DNA from 2 places in the Actinomadura napierensis genome. Region 2 is predicted to be linked to the other one. Evidence: riboswitches for the same ligand, from Rfam matches in the RefSeq annotation. Region 2 holds a riboswitch; the other holds the start of a gene.
What was found. Region 2 has a riboswitch for glycine ahead of gcvP (aminomethyl-transferring glycine dehydrogenase). Riboswitches for the same ligand answer to the same signal wherever they lie in the genome.
Positions count from the first base shown of each region.

Region 1: linked by a shared signal. The riboswitch ahead of gcvT (glycine cleavage system aminomethyltransferase GcvT) and the one ahead of gcvP (aminomethyl-transferring glycine dehydrogenase) in region 2 are both predicted to bind glycine.

Region 1 covers NZ_BAAAMR010000074.1:23,641-30,786, forward strand. The annotation lists gene ABD296_RS33185 (thiolase family protein) at 1-290, shown strand, start outside; gene ABD296_RS33190 (winged helix-turn-helix transcriptional regulator) at 330-776, shown strand; gene ABD296_RS33195 (L-serine ammonia-lyase) at 799-2,172, opposite strand; gene ABD296_RS33200 (serine hydroxymethyltransferase) at 2,232-3,488, opposite strand; gene gcvH (glycine cleavage system protein GcvH) at 3,490-3,894, opposite strand; gene gcvT (glycine cleavage system aminomethyltransferase GcvT) at 3,910-5,013, opposite strand; glycine riboswitch at 5,087-5,187, opposite strand; glycine riboswitch at 5,192-5,287, opposite strand; gene ABD296_RS33215 (hypothetical protein) at 5,480-5,854, opposite strand; gene ABD296_RS33220 (3-oxoacyl-ACP reductase) at 5,980-6,744, opposite strand; gene ABD296_RS33225 (aldehyde dehydrogenase family protein) at 6,784-7,146, opposite strand, start outside.
Region 2 covers NZ_BAAAMR010000162.1:5,987-13,132, reverse strand. The annotation lists gene ABD296_RS45665 (tetratricopeptide repeat protein) at 1-509, opposite strand, end outside; gene gcvP (aminomethyl-transferring glycine dehydrogenase) at 780-3,656, opposite strand; glycine riboswitch at 3,716-3,826, opposite strand; glycine riboswitch at 3,827-3,921, opposite strand; gene ABD296_RS45655 (lysylphosphatidylglycerol synthase transmembrane domain-containing protein) at 4,199-6,655, shown strand; gene ABD296_RS45650 (MerR family transcriptional regulator) at 6,716-7,146, opposite strand, start outside.

The DNA of each region.
Region 1 (7,146 bases), on a different contig from region 2:
AGAAGGTGCTGGCCAGAGGCGGCCTGACCCTGGACGACATCGACCTGTTCGAGGTGAACGAGGCGTTCTCGCCGGTGGTGCTCGCCTGGCAGCGCGAGACCGGCGCGGACCTCGCCCGCGTCAACGTCCGCGGCGGCGCGATCGCGATCGGCCACCCGCTCGGCGCGAGCGGCGCCCGCATCATGACCACGCTGCTGCACGCCCTGGAGGACCGCGGCGGACGGTACGGCCTGCAGACCATGTGCGAGGCCGGCGGCCTGGCCAACGCCACGGTCATCGAGCGGCTGTGACGCACGAGCCGCCCGGGACCGGCGGCTAGGCTTCCCGGTATGCCGAAGGACGCCCACCCCCGCGAGTGCTCCATCGCCGACACCCTCGACATCGTCGGCGAGCGCTGGAGCCTGCTCGCGATCCGGGAGCTCAGCTACGGGGTGCGGCGCTTCGACCAGATCGTCCGCAACACCGGGGCGGCCCGCGACATCCTCACGGCCCGGCTCCGCAAGCTCGAGGCGAACGGCATCGTCCGGCGCGAACGCTACAGCGACCACCCCGTCCGCCATGAGTACCACCTCACGGCGGCGGGGCGGGAGCTGTGCGACGTCCTGATCGTCCTGATGGCGTGGGGGGACCGGCACCTGCACCCCGACGACCCGCCCGTCCGCTGGCGGCACTCCTGCGGCGAGACCCTCAACCCCCTGGTGGTCTGCCGCCAGTGCGGCAACGAGGCCCGCCCCGGCGCCCACTCGCCCACCGGCCGAGGCGCCCTCACCGGCTGACCCGCGCCACCAGGCCGTCCTGTCAGCACTCGATGACGTTGACGGCCAGGCCGCCGCGGGACGTCTCCTTGTACTTCTCGAGCATGTCGCGGCCGGTGTCGCGCATGGTCTTGATGGCCTTGTCGAGGGAGACGAAGTGGCGGCCGTCGCCCCGCAGGGAGATCCGGGCGGCGCTGATGGCCTTGATGGCGCCGACGGCGTTGCGCTCGATGCAGGGGACCTGGACGAGGCCGCCGACGGGGTCGCAGGTGAGACCGAGGTTGTGCTCGATGCCGATCTCGGCGGCGTTCTCGACCTGCTCGGGGGTGCCGCCGAGGACCTCGGTGAGCCCGGCGGCGGCCATCGAGCAGGCGGAGCCGACCTCGCCCTGGCAGCCGACCTCGGCGCCGGAGATGGAGGCGTTCTGCTTGAACAGGACGCCGATCGCGCCGGCCGTGAGCAGGAAGCGGACGACGCTCTCGTCATTGCCGCCCTGCACGAACCGGTCGTAGTAGTGCAGGACGGCCGGGATGATGCCCGCGGCGCCGTTGGTGGGGGCGGTGACGATGCGTCCGCCGGCGGCGTTCTCCTCGTTGACGGCGAGGGCGAAAAGGGTGACCCAGTCCATCGCGTGCAGCGGGTCGGACGCCTTTTCGACGGACAGCTGGCGGTGCAGCTGCGGGGCGCGGCGGCGCACTTTCAGGCCGCCCGGCAGCAGCCCTTCGCGGGTGCAGCCGCGGGTGACGCAGGCCCGCATGACCTGCCAGAGCGTGAGGAGACCGTCGCGGATCTCCTGCTCGGTGCGGCCGAACGCCTTCTCGTTCTCCAGCATGAGCGCGGAAATGGACAGGCCCGTTTCGCGGCAGCGGTCGAGGAGTTCGGCGGCGGTGTCGAAACGGTGCGGCAGGACGGTGTCGTCCGGCTTGATGCGGTCGGCGCCGGTGGCGTTCTCGTCCACGATGAAGCCGCCGCCGACCGAGTAGTAGACCCTGGACCGCAGTTCGTCGCCGGACGCGTCGAACGCGGTGAAGCGCATTCCGTTCGGGTGGCCGGGCAGCGATTCCTTGCGCTCGAACACCAGGTGCTCGCCGACGGCGAACGGGACGTCGTGCGAGCCGAACAGGCGCAGTTCCTTGCGTTCGCGAATGGCGGCGAGCCGTTCGTCCACCCCGTCGACGTCGACGGTCTCCGGCTTGTCGCCTTCGAGGCCGAGGATGACGGCCTTGTCGGAGCCGTGGCCCTTTCCGGTGAGGCCGAGCGAGCCGTAGAGGATCGCCTGGACGGACGCGGTCTTCTCCAGCAGCCCGTCCCGCCGCAACCCGCGGGCGAAACGGTGGGCCGCCGCCATGGGGCCGCCCGTGTGCGAGGACGAAGGGCCGATGCCGATCTTGAAGAGGTCGAAAACGCTGATGGCCATGGGTGCCACCTCGTCGTAGCGCGCGCCCCCTCCCCGCGAGGGAAGGGGGCGCGGAGGAGTTACAGGTCGGGGTAGAGCGGGTGCTTGTCGGCGAGCGCCTTCGCCCGCGCGGACAGCGCGCCGGCGTCGAAGGACGGCTGCAGCGCCAGCGCGATGACGTCGGCGACCTCGGCGAAGTCCTCGGCGGTGAAGCCGCGGGTCGCGAGGGCGGGCGTGCCGATGCGCAGGCCGGACGTCACCATCGGCGGGCGCGGGTCGTTCGGGACCGCGTTCCGGTTGACGGTGATGCCGATCTCGTGCAGCCGGTCCTCGGCGTCGCGCCCGGTCAGCTCGGAGTCGACCAGGTCGACCAGGACGAGGTGCACGTCCGTGCCGCCGGTCAGCACCTTCACGCCGGCCTTCGCCGAGTCCTCGGCGAGCAGCCGCTCGGCGAGGATCTTCGCGCCCTCGACCGTGACGGCCTGCCGGGCCTTGAACTCGTCCGACGCGGCGATCTTCAGCGCGACCGCCTTGGCGGCGATCACGTGCTCCAGCGGGCCGCCCTGCATGCCCGGGAACACCGCCGAGTTGATCTTCTTGCCGTACTCCTCGCGGGCGAGGATCAGGCCGCCGCGCGGGCCGCCGAGCGTCTTGTGCGTCGTGGTGGTGACGATGTCGGCGTGCGGGACGGGGGAGGGGTGCAGCCCCGCCGCGACCAGCCCGGCGAAGTGCGCCATGTCCACCATCAGCAGAGCCCCGACCGAGTCGGCGATCTCGCGGAACGCGGCGAAGTCCAGCTGCCGCGGGTACGCCGACCAGCCCGCCACGATCATCTTCGGCCGGTGCTCGGCGGCGAGCGAGGCGACCTCGTCCATGTCGACCAGGCCGTCCTCGGCGCGGACGTGGTAGGGCACCACGTTCAGCACCTTGCCGGAGTAGTTCAGCCGCATCCCGTGGGTGAGGTGCCCGCCGTGCGCGAGGTCGAGGCCGAGGATGGTGTCGCCGTGCTGCAGCAGCGCGAAGTAGACCGCGGTGTTGGCCTGCGCGCCGCTGTGCGGCTGCACGTTCGCGTGATCCGCGCCGAACAGGGCCTTCGCCCGGTCGATCGCGAGCTGCTCGGTGACGTCCACGTACTCGCAGCCGCCGTAGTACCGCCGGCCCGGGTACCCCTCGGCGTACTTGTTGGTCAGGACGGAGCCCTGCGCCTCCAGCACCGACACCGGCGCGAAGTTCTCCGACGCGATCATCTCGAGGGTGGACTGCTGGCGGCGCAGCTCGGCGTCCACCGCCGCGGCGACCTCCGGGTCGGCCGCGGCGAGGGAGTCATGCAGACCCACGTCAGCTCTCCTCGATCAGCTTGTCGTAGGACTCGGCGTCCAGCAGGTCGCCCGGCTCGTCGGAGATCCGCACCTTGAAGATCCAGCCCTCGCCGTACGGGTCGTCGTTGATCACCTTGGGCTCGTCCACCACCGCGCCGTTGATCGCGGTGATCTCGCCGCTGACCGGCGAGAACAGGTCGCTGACCGACTTGGTCGACTCGATCTCCCCGCACGGCTCGCCGGCCTCGACGTTGTCGCCCTCGGAGGGCTGCAGCTCGAGGTAGACGATCTCGCCGAGCGCGTCGGCGGCGTGCGCGGTGATGCCGACCGTGACGATGCCGTCCTCTGCTTCTGAACCAGCAGGGCCGAGGCCGGCCACCCACTCGTGCTCTTCGCTGTAGCGGAGCTGCTCCGGAACGCTCACGTCTTTTTCTCTCTTTCAGGAACGCTTGTAGAACGGCAGTGCGACCACGTCGACCGGCTCCTGCCTGCCGCGCACATCCACGGCGAGGCCGGTCTCCTCGACGCCGCTGTCGAGGTAGGCCATGGCGATCGGCCTGCCCAGTGTGGGCGACGGGGCACCGCTCGTCACCACACCGCACGGCGTGCCGCCGGACGTGACGACCTGGTACCCCTTCCGGGGCGCGCGACGCCCGCGCGCCACCAGTCCCACGAGCCTACGGCCCGCGGGGGTCTGCGCCTGCGCCGCCAGGGCGGCCTTGCCGACGAAGTCGACCGCCTTCTCGAGTTTGACGACACGTCCGAGGCCGGCCTCGAACGGGGTGGTCTCCGCGGTCAGCTCGTTGCCGTACAGCGGCATGCCCGCCTCCAGCCGCAGCGTGTCCCGCGCCGACAGCCCGGCGGGCACCACCCCGTCGACCGCGGCCAGCGCCTTCCACAGCGCGACGGCGTCGGACGCGTCGACGAACAGCTCGAAGCCGTCCTCGCCGGTGTAGCCGGTACGGGCGATGAGGGCGTCCACCTCGGCGACGCGGTCGGCGAGGATCGCGTAGTAGCGCAGGTCGGCGAGCGGCGCGCCGGTGAACCCCTCCAGGATCGCCTGCGCCCGCGGGCCCTGCAGGGCGATCAGCGCGTAGGCGTCGGAGCGGTCGTCCACGGCGGCCTCGAAGCCCGCGGCCCGCTCGGTCAGCGCCTCCCGGACGACCGCGACGTTCGACGCGTTCGCGACGACCATCCACGTCTCGTCCGCCAGCCGGTAGACGATCAGGTCGTCCAGGACGCCGCCGTCCGGATCGCAGATCATCGTGTAGCGGGCCTTGCCCACCGCCATCGGCGACAGGTTCCCGACCAGCGCGTAGTCGAGCGCGTTGGCCGCGCCCGGACCGGACAGGAAGATCTCTCCCATGTGGGACAGGTCGAACAGCCCCGCGCCGGTGCGGACGGCCTGGTGCTCGGCGGTCTCGCTCGCGTAGCGCAGCGGCATCAGATGGCCGGCGAAGTCGACGAGATTCGCGCCGAGGTCCTGGTGGACGTCGTGCAGCGGCGTCTTCTTCGCGGCCTTCGAGGACGGATCGGCGGACATCGGTTCGGCTCCTTCGTCACGGGCGCGCGTGGTCCATCGTCCCACTCGCGCACCGGGCGTATCGGTGCCTCCCCCTCTGTCATCGGCGCCTGAGAGCTTCACCCGCCGCCCCGGTACGGGACGCGGCGCGGGCTTTCACCTTCGGCGGGGGAACGCGTCCCCGCTTTCCAGAGGTCGCCTGCTCCGTGCGGTCCATGGGCCTGAGAGGTTCCGGGGAGGATTTGCTCCTTCGGCGTCCCACACCGGCTGCGTAGGACTCTCCCGCACGGGATTAACGGCTGCGCGCAAGGCTAGCAGCGGCAACGCCATGCCACCAGCGCCCGACGCCGGCTCCGCACGCGGGCTCGGCGGCGTGCCGGCCTCAGGCGTTGCGATCGCGTGCGAAGCCAAGTTCGAGCCTGCGAGGACTTGATCGCGCAGCGAGCCCCCAGGCCCGACCGCCGAGGGCGATGCAATGGGCGGGTGTCTATTTGGGCGTCGCCGCGGGGGTGCCGGACATCGCCTTCACGCACGTCTGCAGCGCCGCCTTGATCTTGGCCAGCTCGGCCTTGGACGGCGTAGAACTCGGGTGCGGGCTGGGCATCGTCACGCCCTGCTTGCGCACGCAGTCGTTGAACTTCTTGGCGGCCGCCGCCGTCCCGCCGCCCGGGGCGGTCGGCACGGCGCTCGCGCCGCCGCCGGCCGAGCCGCCGGACCCGTCGGACGTCCCGGACGGCGCCGGTGCCGTCGCCGGGGAGGAGGCCGGGGAACCGGACGCGGCCGAGTCCTTCTTGCCGTCCGAGCCGCCGCATCCGCCGAGCGCGAGCGACAACGCCAGGACCGCCACGAGACTGCGCTTCACAGGGATCACTTCTCCAGGGACCGGGATGGAAAGCGCCATGATGCGCAGAAAACCGTGCGCGCGCATACCGACGCGCATGCCAAGAAAACGCGGTTCGCTTAGCACCGCACCTCATAACGGGCGCTCTAGAGCGGCGTCACATAGGCCCCGGAGATGCCGCCGTCCACCAGGAACTCCGACGCCGTGATGAACGACGCGTCGTCCGACGCCAGGAACGCGACCGCCGCCGCGATCTCCGACGCCTCGGCGAAGCGCCCCACCGGGACGTGGACGAGGCGCCGCGCGGCCCGCTCCGGGTCCTTGGCGAACAGCTCCTGGAGGAGGGGGGTGTTCACGGGTCCGGGGCACAGCGCGTTCACGCGGACGCCCTGCCGCGCGAACTGCACGCCCAGTTCCCGGGACATCGCCAGGACGCCGCCCTTGGACGCGGTGTAGGAGATCTGCGAGGTCGCCGCGCCCATCACCGCCACGAACGACGCCGTGTTGATGATCGACCCCTTGCCCTGCTCCAGCATGTACGGGATGACGTGCTTGCAGCACAGGTAGACGCTGGTCAGGTTGACGTCCTGGACGCGCTTCCAGGCGTCCAGGCCGGTCTCCAGGATCGAGTCGTCGTCGGGCGGGGAGATCCCGGCGTTGTTGAACGCGACGTCGATGCGCCCGTAGGCGTCCCGGACCGTCCGGTAGAGGGCCTTGACCTCGTCCTCGCCGGTCACGTCCACCTTGACGAACAGGCCGCCGAGCTCCTCGGCGGCGCTCTTGCCGGCGGTCTCGTCGACGTCGGCCACGACGACCTTCGCGCCCTCTTCGGTGAAACGGCGCGCGGTGGCCAGGCCGATGCCGCTGGCGCCGCCGGTCACGACGGCCACCCGGCCTTCCAGACGCTGCATGCTGCTCTCTCTCCTGTCACTGACCGAAACTTGCGGGGGCTACTCGCTCGCGATGAAGACGTTCTTGGTCTCGGTGAACGCGCCGAGCGCGTCCGGGCCCAGCTCGCGGCCGAGGCCGGACTGCTTGAACCCGCCGAACGGCGTCCAGTACCGCACGGACGAGTGGGAGTTCACCGACAGGTTCCCGGCCTCGACGGCGCGGGAGGCGCGCAGGGCGCGGCCGATGTCGCGGGTCCAGATGGAGCCGGACAGCCCGTAGGGGGTGTCGTTGGCGATCCGGTACGCGTCGGCCTCGTCCTCGAACGGGACGACGGCGACGACCGGCCCGAACACCTCGTCGTGCCAGGCCGGCAGGGTCGCGTAGTCCGGGGAGGCGAGGACGGTCGGCGGGAACCAGAACCC
Region 2 (7,146 bases):
GCGGGCTCGCCGCGCTCCAGCAGCCGCTGGGCCAGCTCGTGCGCGGCGGGCGGCCCGTACTCGGGGTCGCCCGTCCCGACCACCGCCTCCCAGTGCCCGCGCGCCTCCTCGAAGTCGCCGGCGTCGTCGGCGAACCGGGCCAGCGCGAGATGGGCGGGCGGCAGGTAGGCCGGGTTGCCGAAGTCGACGACGACGCGCCAGGCCGGCGCCGCCTCCTCGTGCTCGCCGGCCCGCTCATGGGTGAGCGCCAGATGGTAGGCGGCGCGGGGCCCGTACTCGGGGTCGCCGGTGGCGATGGCGGCCCGGTCGGCCTCGCGGGCCGCCTCGACGTCCCCGCCGTCGTCCAGCACGACCGCGAGGCCGAGCGCGGCCTGCGCGCGGCACGGGGTGTCGCCGAGGGCGAGCACCCGCTCGAACAGCAGCGCGGCCTCGCGGGCCGCGCCGTTCTCCGCGAGGCTCCGCGCCTCCTCGCACAACAGGGCCGGATCGCCGGCCGCGGACTCGCTCATCGGTCTTCTGCCCTCTGGGGGTCGGGGTCCGCCCAGAGCCTAGCGACCGGACACCGCCCCGTCCCGGCCGACACTCAGAAACCCCACCAAGATCACGCACACGGCCGCGTCCCCCCGCGTCGGCTGAACACCCGTCCGGAAGACCGGACCCCAGCCCCCTCGCGGGCCCGCCCGCCGGTCGGCAGGCTGTTTCGCGCGGAGCGCCAGCGGAGCACGAAACAACCTGCCGACCGTGACGGGGGTTCCAGGGGGTCGCCCCCCTGGGAGAAATCAATCCTCGAAGGCCTCCGGGGGCGGGCAGGAGCAGACGAGGTTGCGGTCGCCGTAGGCCTGGTCGATGCGGCGGACCGGGGGCCAGTACTTGGTCTCGCGGAGCGCGGGGACGGGGTAGGCGGCCTCGTCGCGGGTGTAGGCGTGCTTCCAGTCGTCGGAGACGAGGCAGGCGGCGGTGTGCGGGGCGTTCTTGAGGGGGTTGTCCTCGCGGTCGTAGCCGCCGTCGGCGACGCGCTGGATCTCCCGGCGGATCTCGATCATGGCGTCGCAGAACCGGTCGAGCTCGGCGAGGTCCTCGGACTCGGTGGGCTCGATCATCAGGGTGCCGGCGACGGGGAAGGAGAGCGTCGGGGCGTGGAAGCCGTAGTCGATGAGGCGCTTGGCGACGTCCTCGGCGGTGATGCCGGTCTCCTTGGTGATCTTGCGGAGGTCGGCGATGCACTCGTGGGCGACGAGGCCGTTGCGGCCGGTGTAGAGGATCGGGTAGTGCGGGCCGAGGCGGGCGGCGAGGTAGTTGGCGCCGATGATGGCGCCCTCGGTGGCGGCGCGCAGGCCGTCCGGGCCCATCATCGCGATGTACGCCCAGGAGATCGGCAGGATGCCCGCCGAGCCCCACGGGGCGGCCGAGATCGGGCCGACGCCGGTCTCGGCGGGGCCGGCCTCCTCGCGGAGCGGGTGGTTCGGCAGGAACGGGGCGAGGTGCTCGCGGACGCCGATCGGGCCGACGCCGGGGCCGCCGCCGCCGTGCGGGATGCAGAACGTCTTGTGCAGGTTGAGGTGCGAGACGTCCGACCCGAACTCGCCGGGGCGGGCCAGCCCGACCAGGGCGTTGAGGTTGGCGCCGTCGACGTAGACCTGGCCGCCGGCCTCGTGCACGGCGGCGCACACGTCGGTGATCGACTCCTCGAACACGCCGTGCGTGGACGGGTAGGTCACCATGATCGCGGCGATCCGGTCGCCGTGCTTGGCGATCTTGGCGTGCAGGTCGTCGAGGTCGACGTTGCCGCCCTCGTCGCACTTGACGACGACGACACGCATCCCGGCCATGACGGCACTGGCCGCGTTGGTGCCGTGCGCCGAGGACGGGATCAGGCAGACGTCGCGGTGCTCGTCGCCGCGCGAGGCGTGGTAACCGCGAATGGCGAGCAGCCCTGCCAGTTCGCCCTGCGAGCCGGCGTTGGGCTGGACGGACACCTTCGCGTACCCGGTGATCTCGGCGAGCGCGTCCTCCAGCTCGCCGATCAGCTCGACGTAGCCGGCGGCCTGGTCGAGCGGCGCGAACGGGTGGATGTTCGCGAACTCCGGCCAGGTGATGGGCTCCATCTCGGCGGTGGCGTTCAGCTTCATCGTGCAGGAGCCGAGCGGGATCATCGAGCGGTCGAGCGCGATGTCCTTGTCCTGGAGCCGGCGCAGGTAGCGCAGCATCGCGGTCTCGGAGCGGTGCGCGTGGAAGACCGGGTGGGTCAGGTAGGGGCTCTCGCGGCGCAGGCCGTCCGGGATCGCCTCCTCGGCGCCGGCGACCTCGGCGGGCACCCCGAACGCCTCCAGGACGGCGGTGACGTGCTCGGGCAGCGTCGTCTCGTCGCAGGCGACGGCGACGAGGTCGGCGCCGGACGGCCGCAGGTTGATCCCGCGCTCGCGGGCGGCCTCGGCGACCTCGGCGGCCCGGCCGGGGACGCGGGCGAGGACGGTGTCGAAGAAGGCGCCGTGGACGATCTCGACGCCGCCGGCGCGCAGCCCCGCGGCGATCTCGGCGGCGCGGCGGTGCGTCCGCTGGGCGATGGCGGCGAGCCCCTCCGGCCCGTGGTAGACGGCGTACATGCTCGCCATCACGGCCAGGAGGACCTGCGCGGTGCAGATGTTGCTGGTGGCCTTCTCGCGGCGGATGTGCTGCTCGCGGGTCTGCAGGGCCAGGCGGTAGGCGGTGGCGCCGTCGGCGTCGACGGACACGCCGACGAGGCGTCCGGGCAACTGCCGCTGGATGCCCTCGCCGACCGCCATGTAGCCGGCGTGCGGGCCGCCGAACCCGTAGGGGACGCCGAACCGCTGCGCGGAGCCCACGGCGATGTCGGCGCCGGACTCGCCCGGCGGCCGCAGCAGCGTCAGGGCGAGCAGGTCGGCGGCGACGACGACCTTCGCGCCGCGCTCGTGCGCCTGCGCGGCGAGCGGCTCCAGGTCGCGGACGACGCCCGACGCTCCCGGGTACTGCAGCAGGACGCCGAAGAAGTCGCCGTCCGGCAGACCGCCGGACAGGTCCGCGGTGACGACCTCGATGCCGAGCGGGACCGCCCGGGTCCGCACGACCTCGATCGTCTGCGGGAGCGCGTCGGCGTCCACCAGGAACGTCCCGGGCTCCTTGCGCTTGGACACGCGGTGCGCGAGGGCCATGGCCTCGGCGGCGGCGGTGCCCTCGTCCAGCATGGAGGCGTTGGCGACCGGCAGGCCGGTCAGGTCGGCGACGACCGTCTGGAAGTTCAGCAGCGCCTCGAGGCGGCCCTGCGAGATCTCCGGCTGGTAGGGCGTGTAGGCGGTGTACCAGCCCGGGTTCTCCAGCACGTTGCGCAGGATCACGCCCGGCGTCGTCGTCCCGTGGTAGCCGAGTCCGATCATCGAGGTGAGCACGGTGTTGCGGGACGCCAGCTCGCGCAGCCGGGCCAGCGCGGCGGTCTCGCTCAGCGCGGGCGGCAGCTCCAGCGGCCGGGAGGTGCGGATCCCGGCCGGGACGGCGTCGCCGATCAGCGCCTCGGCGCCGGAGTAGCCGATGGCGGCCAGCATCCGGGCCCGCTCGTCCGGGGACGGGCCGACATGGCGGTCGGCGAACGTGGAACGGGCATCCTGCGGCGAGGCCACGGGCGCGAAGAACTGGGCGGTCATGGAGAGCCTCCTGGCTGCTGCGGTCGCTCAGGGCCGCCGCCGGCTACGGCCGGCGGCCGGTCTCCCCCTCTGTCATCGGCACCTGAGAGCTTCCCCCGCGCAGCGGGATTTCCCCTTCGGTGAGCCGCCCTCCCCGGTCAGGGGGATCGGCGCCTGCTTTCCAGAGGTGCCTCGCCCGAGCGGTCCTTTTGCCTGAGAGGTTCCGGGGAGGTTGCCCCTTCGGCGCCCCACGCTGGCCGCGTGGGGTCTCTCCCGCACAGGGTCGACGGCATGTCCGGAACAAACCCTACCCAACCATCGCCCCGGCGATCGTCGCGCGCCCCCGCCCGCCGTCGCGACGGCGGCGCGTCCCGCCGCGCGGAACCGGGGTGATGGACGGCCCGGGCATCTACCGGCAAGTACGATGTGCACAGCTCACCGGGGCGGGACGGGCCGCGGCGCCGTCCAGGCGGCCGGCCGGGCCGGGGGCCGCCGCTCGACGGCGCCCCGCCGGCCCTGGGACGCTGATCACGATGGCGGACGGTCAGGGCGGCGATACGGCGGTGACACAGACCCACGGCGGGGCGGTGCGCCCGTCGACGGGCGCCACCGCCGGCGTCCCCGTGGACGAGCCCGCCCAGCCGGACCGGATCCGCCGGTCCGGCGACGCGATCAGGTTCGGGGTCTCCTGCGTTGGGCTCGCGGCGGTGATGCTGCTGGTGTCGATCGCCCAGCAGACCACGCACGGGCTGCAGACCGACATCGCGCAGGGCACCGCGCACGCCCCCCGCATGCTGCTGTCGCTGGCCACCCTCGCCTCCAGCTTCGGCGTGCTGACCGCGCCGATCGCGTTCGCGGTCGAGCGGATGTTCCGCAAGGACGGCATGCGGGTGGCGATCGCGCTGCTGGCCGCCGTGATCGCGTTCGGCGTCACGGTCGGCCTGGACGACTGGGTGACCAGCGCGGCGCCCGGCGGGGTGCTGGACTCGCTGATCTGGGGCGGCACCAGCACCGCGCCGGTGCACACCGACATCGCGCCGGTGATCGCGTTCGTCACGGCGGTCGGGATGGCGGGCCGGACCCGCTGGCAGGCGGTGACGTGGACGTTCATCGGGCTGGCCGCGCTGACCGGGCTCACCGCGTCGTACGCGTCCGTCGCGGCGCTCGCCGCCACCTACCTGCTCGGCCGCGCGATCGGCTACGGCACCCTGTACGCGGCCGGCACGCCGAACCCGCGGCCGTCCGGGACGGCGGTGGTCTCCACGCTGGAGCGGCTGGGGCTGTCCCCGCGCCGCGCCGCCCGCCTCGACGACCCCGGTGAGACGGGCCAGGACCGCCGCTACGGCGTCCTGCTCGACCGGGACGGCGAAAAGGACCGCGCAGCGCGGCGGACCGGCCCGTGGGACCTGGAGGTCCGGGTCCTGGACCGCGACCAGCAGACCGCCGGGCTGCTGTACCGGATGTGGCGGACGCTGCGGCTCAGCCGCACCACCACGGGACGGGCGCTGCGCCCGCTGCGCCGCTCCCTGGAGCTCGAGTCCCTGATGGCGTACGCGGTGGACGCCGCGGGCGCGCGCACGCCGCGGCTCGTGGGGACGTCCGAGGTCGGCACGGAGGCGGCGCTGCTGGCCTTCGAGCACGTGCCGGGGCGGCGGCTCGCGGACGTCCCGGGCGACGAACTCACCGACGGGATGCTCGCCGACGCGTGGCGGCAGTTCCGGCGGCTGCAGGAGGGCCGGCTCGCGCACCGGCGGCTGGAGGACGACACGGTCCTCGTCGGCGACGACGGCCGCGTGTACCTCACCGACATGCGGTCCGGGGAGATCGCCTCCGGCGACCTCGCGTTGCTGCTGGACCTGGCGCAGCTGCTCACCACCGTGGCCCTGCACGCGGGCCCCGAGCGCGCCGTGCGGACCGCCGCGTCCGTGCTCGGCGAGGACGCGCTCGCCGCGGCGGTCCCGCTGCTGCAGCGGGTGGCGCTGTCGCGGGCGACGCGGACGGCGCTGCGCCGCGACCGGGACCTGCTCACCCGGATCCGGGAGCAGATCGTCGCGCTGAAGCCGGAGACCGAGGCGGCGCCGGTCCGGCTGGAGCGCTTCCGGCCCCGGACGATCTTCAGCATCGTCGGCCTGTCGGTCGCCGGGTACATCGTGATCCCGCAGGTCGGCAGCCTCGACTTCGCGCACCTGCTGTCGACGGCGACCTGGCACTGGGTGTTCATCGCGCTCGCCGCGTCGGCGGCGACCTACCTCGCGGCGGCGTACATGCTGCTGGGGTTCGTGCCGGAGCGGCTGCCGGTGGGGCGGACGGTCCTGGTGCAGGTCGCCGCGTCGTTCGTGCAGCTGGTGGCGCCGGCCGCGGTGGGCGGCGTCGCGATCAACACCCGCTTCCTGCAGCGCTCCGGGATCCGCTCGGGCCCGGCGGTCGCCAGCGTCGGCGCGTCCCAGCTGGTCGGCCTGGTGGTGCACGTCCTGCTGCTGGTGCTGTTCGGCTTCCTCACCGGCTCCACCCACAACGCCACGAAGGACCTGGCGCCGTCCCGCACGATCGTGATCGTGGTGCTGGCGCTCGGCCTGGTCGCCGGCGCGGCGATGATGATCCCGCGGGTGCGGCGGTTCGCCGCGTCCCGGCTGCGGGCGATGTTCTCGGGCGTGGTGCCGCGGCTGGTGGACGTCCTGCAGTCGCCGCGCAAGCTGTGCACCGGCCTCGGCGGGACGGTGGGGCTGACGGCGACGTACGCGCTGTGCCTGGACGCCTCGATCCGGGCGTTCGGCGGGTCGCTGCACTGGACGGCCGTCGTGGTGGTGTTCCTGACCGCCAACGCGGTCGGTTCGGCGGTCCCGACACCGGGCGGGCTCGGCGCGGTCGAGGGCGCGCTGACGCTGGCGCTGACGATCTCGGGGCTGACGGCGGAGACGGCGACGTCCGCGGTGCTGCTGTACCGCCTGCTGACGCTGTGGCTTCCCGTCCTGCCGGGCTGGGCGGCGTTCGCCTACCTCCAGCGCAAGGACGCGATATGAGGGGCCGTGCCGGCCGCGAGGGGGCGGCCTCCGCGGGACCCGCCCGCGGACCGGGCCGGATCAGCCGGTGCGGCGGGCGCGCCGCCGGTTCGCCAGCTCATCGTGGGGGTGCTCGTGAGGGTCCGGGTCGTCGGTGGCGGCGCGTTCGCCGGGAAGCTCCGCCAGGCTTCCCTCCACCTCCTGCCACACCCGTCCGAGCGCGATCCCGAACACGCCCTGCCCGCCCTGCAGCAGGTCCACGACCTCGTCGGCGGAGGTGCACTCGTACACGCTCACGCCGTCGCTCATCAGGGTGATCTGCGCCAGGTCCTGGACGCCGCGGTCGCGCAGGTGCGTCACCGCCGTGCGGATCTGCTGCAGCGACACCCCCGTGTCCAGCAGCCGCTTGACGACCTTCAGCACCAGGATGTCGCGGAAGCTGTAGAGGCGCTGGCTGCCCGATCCGTGCGCCGCGCGCACGCTCGGCTCGACCAGCTTCGTGCGGGCCCAGT